2 linked regions of the Aminivibrio sp. genome follow. The protein of the gene in region 1 interacts with the protein of each later gene in a pairwise test. Links are inferred from orthologs where the notes say so. Each region holds a gene or a part of one and is shown on either strand. Other genes may lie near its edges. The genes, in order: eno and rpe.

Region 1 (3,295 bases):
GAACATGAGACTGACGAAGTGGAGGCCGCCCTCTGCGCCCTGTTGTGGAAGGACGACCACATCCGAAGGACCGCCGACGAAATAAAAGTCCTCTCCCTTCTTGAGGACGAACGGCTCCAGACGGTGGCCGCCGCCCTTCTTTCCGCCCCCTCCAGGGATGAAGTGGAGGCCCGCTGGCATTCCCTCGGCGAAACCTTCCCTCTCAGGGCCATCGCCCGCGGAGGGGACTGGTGTGAAGGGCTCGGGGAAAACCAGGCCGCCTGGGACGTGGTTCTGGGCATCCTCGCCAAGAAGAAGGCCCGCCGGGAATATGAACGCATCAGGGAAAAACTTTCCCGGGGGGAGGCGGACAGGGAAGATCTTCTGAGGTTCCGGGAGGTGGCCATGCTGCTCAAGAGCAATCCCCGGGAATAAGGAAAAATGACTTTGTGAAAGAATTGAAAAATGAGGACGAGGTTTGATATACTTTTCGTTGGTTTCAAAACCGGAGGAAGAAGAATCATGAGACTGGACAAATATCTGAAACTTGCCCGCCTCGTTAAGAGGCGCACCGCGGCTCAGGAAATGGTCACCCTCGGCGCAGTGAGGATCAACGGCAGGCAGTGCAAGCCCGCGGCGGAGGTTCGGGCCGGGGACGTTCTCGACATAGCCTATCCGTCGAGGATCCTGACCGTGGAGGTCCTCTGCGACGATGAAAACGCACTGAAGCGGGGCGCTCCCGGAGGGGCCTACGGCGTTCGGGAGGAACGGCGGGCGGATCCGGCGGAGAAACCGTGGTAGCGGCAGAAAATCATCCCCTGTTCGGACGAGGATGGAACTGAAAAGGAGCTGAGATCGATGAGCAGTATTATAGGAGTGCACGGAAGGGAAATAATCGACTCCCGGGGAAACCCCACGGTGGAAGTGGAGGTCTGGCTTGACAGCGGGGCATCGGGAAGGGCGGCCGTTCCCTCCGGGGCGTCCACCGGAACCTACGAGGCGGTGGAGCTTCGTGACGGCGGTCCCAGATACAACGGCAAGGGCGTCCTGAAGGCCGTGAACGGAGTCAACGAGAAGATCGCCCCCGAGCTCATGGGGTTTGATGCCGACGATCAGACCGAGCTCGACGCAGCCCTTATGGAGCTTGACGGAACGCCGAACAAGAGCGAGCTCGGCGCCAACGCCATTCTCGGCGTGTCCCTGGCCGCGGCCAGGGCTGCCGCAGACGACCATGACATGCCCCTGTGGGCATGGATAGGCGGCCTCGGGCCCTTCTCCCTCCCCACGCCCATGATGAACGTGATCAACGGCGGCGCCCACGCGGACAACAACGTGGACATCCAGGAGTTCATGATCGTTCCCCACGGGGCCGAGACCTTTGCCGAAGCCCTCCGCATTGGGGTTGAGACCTACCATTCCCTCAAGAAAACGGTCAACTCCAGGGGATACAGCACCGCCATCGGCGACGAGGGCGGATTCGCCCCGGACCTGAAGAGCAACAGGGAGGCCATCGACCTCATCCTCGAGGCGGTGGAGAAGGCCGGATACGCCCCAGGAAAGGATGTCAGCCTGGCCCTCGACCCTGCGGCATCGGAATTGTTCAAGGACGGCAAGTATCATTTCGCCGGGGAGAACAAAGTCTTCTCCGCCGAGGAGATGGTGGGCTACTGGGAGGAACTCTGCCGGGACTATCCCATCCTCTCCATCGAAGACGGCATGGCTGAGGACGACTGGGCCGGATGGGCCGTCATGACCTCGAGGCTCGGCAAGAAAATCCAGATCGTTGGTGACGACCTCTTCGTCACCAACCCCGAAAAGCTCTCCAGGGGCATCGAGGAAGGCATTGCGAATGCGATCCTCATCAAGCTGAACCAGATCGGCACACTCTCCGAGACCCTCAACGTCATTGCCCTCGCGAAGAGGTACGGCTACGGGACCATCATCTCCCACCGCTCCGGCGAGACGGACGATACCTTCATCAGCGACCTTTCCGTCGCCACCGGGGCCGGCCAGATCAAGACCGGAGCTCCCGCGCGGATCGACAGAGTCGCCAAGTACAATCAGCTCCTGCGAATCGCCGAAGACCTGGAACGGGCGCCCTATGCCAGGCTTTCCCAGTTCAGGGGAAACTCCTGCAGATAATATCCACGAAGGAGGAAACGAGATGAAAGAAATTATTTCCACCGCAGCGGCCCCAGCGGCCGTAGGCCCTTACAGCCAGGCCGTAAGGGCAGGGAATTTCCTTTTCTGCTCGGGACAGATTCCCATCGACCCTGCCACGGGGAATTTCGTCGAGGGCGGAGTGGAGCAGCAGGCGGAACAGGTTCTGAAGAACGTCAGGGCGGTTCTCGAGAGTGCCGGTTACTCCCTTTCCGATGTGATCAAGGCCACCGTTTTCGCCGCAAGCATGGGAGATTTCGCCGTGGTCAACGGCGTGTACGCGAAGCACTTCGACAAGGAACCGCCGGCGCGGTCCTTCGTGGAAGTGAGCGCCCTGCCCAAGGGCGCCCTCGTGGAAATCGAAGTCGTCGCCTGGAAGGAATAGCTTCCGGGGCGGAGAATACCTCCGCCCCTTCACCATCCCACTGAAGGAAGTGCGGAAATGAAGATAGCTGAACCCACAATTGAACGGCTTGTACAGTACCAACGCCTGCTGGAGCAGCTTGTCGCCGAAGGACAGAAAGTTGTTTCCTCCCAGGAAATGGGCGAGATGCTTTCCTTCAAGGCCAGCCAGGTGAGAAAGGACCTTTCCTATTTCGGAGAGATCGGCAAAAGGGGGGTCGGATACCACGTTGACCGGCTCCACAAGCATATCAGCCGCATTCTGGCCTCACCCAGGAAATGGTCCATCGGGCTCGTCGGAGTGGGAAAGCTCGGGGAAGCGCTGCTTGGATACCAGGCCTTCCGGAACGACAAATTTCGCATCAGGGCTCTTTTCGACGTGGACACGGAAAAGATCGGAAAGGAAATTCAGGGCATCCCCTGCTATTCTGCGGAAGACATTGCGGAGATCGTCCGGGAGAAGGAAATAGAGGTCCTGATACTCACCGTCCCCGGAGGAGCTGCACAGCACGTGGTCGACAAGGCAGCCGAGGCGGGGACGGTGAAGGGGATTCTCAATTTCGCGCCGGTCTCCCTTTCCGTTCCGGAGAATGTGCTTCTCGCGGCGGTGGACATTTCCGTCGAGCTCGAGAAGCTGCTTTTTTTCCTCAAGCACAAAGAAGAGTAGTATTTGATAGAATATCATGGTCCCCTTCGGGGCCTTTGAACCAAAATACTTTGAGGAGGCGTTTTTTTCATGAATCAGCAGTGCGGA
Region 2 (3,315 bases), on another replicon or contig:
GGTCGCCCATGTCCTCTCGGAAGAGCCCGGGCTGGTGGAACTTTCCTTTCCCTTCGGCGGAGCGCTTTTCAGGAAAGGGCGGCCCTGGGGGACATACATGTGGCCGGAACTGCCATGGATCGATGGATTCTACATGGCCGTGATCATGAAAAAATCGGGAGGGAAAACTGTTGATGGGTAGAATCTTCCGCTGGGCCGTGGTCCTGGTGATTCTTGTCATTCTCATATCGGGCAGCGTGGCTTTTTACACCGTGTTTTTCGGGGGGAAAGACCTCGTTATACCCCCCTTGCGGGAAATGTCCGTACTTGACGCGGTTGACGAGGCTGAGCGGATCGGTCTCGAAGTGAAAATAGAACAGGTTGAATCCTCCATACCTGCGGGAACAGTTCTTGCCCAGTGGCCGGAAGCAGGAACAAAAGTCCGAAGGGATAAAAGCATAATTCTGAAAATAAGCCAAGGCGGGAATAAAAAGGCCGTTCCCGACCTCAGGGGGCTTGAGAACACCCAGGCACTGAAAAAAATCCAGGAGCTCGGCTTTACCGCAGGAGATACTGTAAGAATCCATGATGACAACAGGCCGGCTGGAACGGTCATTGCGCAGAACCCCGCCGTTCCCGCCGTGGTTGACGATTCCAGGAAAATCGATCTTCTCGTCAGCCTCGGACCTGTTCCAAAAGACGGCCGCATTCCTGTTCCTGACATCGCACAAAGGGACGAGGAGACGGGAAAGGATCTCCTTGCCCAGAGCGGTCTGAAGTTCGGGGGAACGGAATACGTCTCGACCCAAAACACGCCGGAAGGAATGATCATGTCTACGAAACCCGGGGCGGGAACCATGGTGAGACCGGGTGATACCGTGCAGATCGTGGTTGCCGCGAACAGAAGAAAAGAAGAACCGCAAAAGCCTGAAACCCCGGTTGTCCCACCTGGTTCCGCAGGCCGGCCCTCTGGCGCGGTAGTGGTCGAGGAACCTCCGGTCCAGACCCAGCCGAGACAGGTCGGACCTGCGGGGCCCGTGCAGACAGTTCTTACCCCACGGCAGCAGGAACTGGCAGGAGCAACGGGGCTGCCTTCAGGGACACCGCCTGCTTTCGCCCCTGCCGCCGCCCAGACAGGTCCTGCGGCAACCGGCACCGCAAAGATCAGGTACCAGGTGCCCCCGCTTACGAAGCCGCTCGACCTGAAGATTGAAATGGTCGACGCCACGGGGACAAAACACATTTTGGGCCGGGATGTCAAAGGTGGAGAATTCATCTCTCTTGACGCTCCATTTGTGCGCGAAGGGGTTGTCACCATATATCTTGGGGGGGAGTTCGTCTGGCAGGAGCGCTACAAATGATGAGAGAGGTTCTTTTTGCTCCATCCCTTCTCTCGGCTGACATTCTCGATGTCCGGTCTTCCATTGCCGCCCTGAGAGGAGAGCATGACTGGCTTCATGTAGATGTCATGGACGGGGTCTTCGTCCCGAACATTACGTTCGGCCCTGGTTTTGTTTCCGCACTCAGGAAACGGTACCCCGTTGAGGTGCTGGATGTCCACCTTATGGTAGAGCATCCGGACAGGCTTATCGACTCTTTCCTCGACGCAGGTTCCGACTATCTCACGGTTCATCTCGAAGCCGACCGGCACATCCACCGGACCCTTACGATGATTCGTGAAAGGGGCGCAAGAGCCGGAGTATCCATCAATCCGGGGACGCCGGAAGAACTTCTTCGCCCCGTTCTTCCTCTGGCGGATCTTGTCCTGGTGATGTCAGTGAACCCGGGATTCGGAGGGCAGTCTTTTATCCCTTCTGCTCTCGAAAAGACAAAGTCGTTGTGCAGATGGCGGGAAGCGAGCCATTACAATTACCGCGTTGAAATGGACGGCGGAATAGGCTGGGGCAATGCCGCCGAAATCGCGCTCGCCGGCTGCGACGTTATTGTTATGGGAAGCGCTGTGTTCGGCGCTCAGGATCCTGCCCTGTTTTTGCAGGAGATCAAGCTGAATGTTAAGGAGGCAATCGCCCATGCCTGAGCATCGGGAAAACACTTTGCAGGACTTGGGGAAGGAAGTCAGACGCAAGAGAGAGGAACTCGGGCTCAGCCTGAAGGATGTTCATGAAGGAACAAAGATCAGGATGCAGTTTCTCGAAGGAATAGAACGGGGAGACTTCTCGGAATTTCCTGGAACGGTCTACGTTCGGGGTTTTATACGGAATTATCTTCAGTTTATCGGGGCGGAAGAGTTTTGGGCGGACTATCTGCCCGTACTTTCCGAGGGGACGGAAAAAGTCCGGGAAGAGGAGCCTGCGGTAGTTGGTTCGTGCACTCCTCCAGCGAAAGGGTTCAAGCCTGCCTCCAGGTTCTGGATATTTGCCATACTTCTTCTCGTGGCTGTCGGGTCGTCGTGGTACGTCTGGTATACCTGGGACCGGAACGGGGCCCCTTCCTTTGCGGTCCGGGGAGAAAACAGCGAGGAAAACGGCGGAACTGTGGACGAAACTGCCCCGGGGAATGCCGTGGCCGAAACAGCCTCACGGACAGCCGCCGGAGAATCTTCCAATGAAGCCGATCCGAACAGCAGGGAAACCCTTTCCGCCGATCTGTCTGCCGTTCCCCTTGCGGGAATGACGCCTCCTCCTAGCGCTGCCGAGCTTGTTGGCGCCAATGCTTCCCAGACTCCTACGGCCGTTCCGGAGAAGAAAAAGGACAAGGAGCTTGTAATCGATGCGAACGGAGACTGCTGGGTTCGGGTGAGACAGGGAACAAAAACCCTGTATGAACGTACCCTGAAAGCGGGTGAATCTGTTTCTTTCACTGTAAAGGAGCGGATTGAGGTTACCTACGGACGAGCTGGTTCAGTCAGGACGCGGTGGAATGGGGAAGATCTCGGCAATCCCGGAACCACCAGGGGCGTGGAGAGAATTTTTTATGCTCCGGATGGAACCACCGGAAGGATCGCCAGGTGAAGCTCTGTTTAATCAGCCTGGGGTGCTCCAAGAATTCGGCCGACAGCGAAAACCTCATAGGTCTTCTTGAGGCATCCGGAGTTGAAGTTGTCGGCGACGTCGACGAAGCCGACGTCGCTTTGGTGAATACGTGCGGCTTTATACAGTCTGCCGTGGAAGAGAGCGTCAACGCCATTCTCGATCTTGAACTGCTCAAGGAACAGGGAAAACTCAAAAAAATCGGCGTCGTCGGCTGCCTTGTCAACCGGTACGGGGACGAACTAAAACATGAACTGCCTTCGGTGGACGTGTGGGCGAAGGCGGAAGAGTGGGGCCTTGTAGTTCGCTCTCTCGGACTTATCCCCGAAGCGAATCCCGCGAGAGG

Evidence for each region.
Region 2: the proteins of eno (region 1) and rpe interact in binary tests that used the Escherichia coli proteins (3 or more experiments, as listed by UniProt). The link is inferred for Aminivibrio sp. from one-to-one orthologs.

What each region holds. Positions count from the first base shown.
Region 1 is NZ_JAESIH010000041.1:56,608-59,902, forward strand. The notes cover bases 1-2,979. They hold eno (phosphopyruvate hydratase), read left to right. Parts: upstream 1-837; coding sequence 838-2,121; downstream 2,122-2,979. Other genes in these bases: dnaG (DNA primase), read left to right, coding at 1-414; JMJ95_RS05300 (RNA-binding S4 domain-containing protein), read left to right, coding at 502-780; JMJ95_RS05310 (RidA family protein), read left to right, coding at 2,144-2,524; JMJ95_RS05315 (redox-sensing transcriptional repressor Rex), read left to right, coding at 2,582-2,979. Also shown: more of JMJ95_RS05315, read left to right, coding at 2,980-3,208; preprotein translocase subunit YajC, read left to right, coding at 3,278-3,295. UniProt on the Escherichia coli protein: Catalyzes the reversible conversion of 2-phosphoglycerate (2-PG) into phosphoenolpyruvate (PEP). It is essential for the degradation of carbohydrates via glycolysis.
Region 2 is NZ_JAESIH010000051.1:125,084-128,398, forward strand. What follows is about bases 178-3,176. They hold rpe (ribulose-phosphate 3-epimerase), read left to right. Parts: upstream 178-1,336; coding sequence 1,337-2,017; downstream 2,018-3,176. Other genes in these bases: JMJ95_RS08370 (RsmB/NOP family class I SAM-dependent RNA methyltransferase), read left to right, coding at 178-181; JMJ95_RS08375 (PASTA domain-containing protein), read left to right, coding at 178-1,340; JMJ95_RS08385 (RodZ domain-containing protein), read left to right, coding at 2,010-2,951; rimO (30S ribosomal protein S12 methylthiotransferase RimO), read left to right, coding at 2,948-3,176. Also shown: more of JMJ95_RS08370, read left to right, coding at 1-177; more of JMJ95_RS08375, read left to right, coding at 174-177; more of rimO, read left to right, coding at 3,177-3,315. UniProt on the Escherichia coli protein: Catalyzes the reversible epimerization of D-ribulose 5-phosphate to D-xylulose 5-phosphate.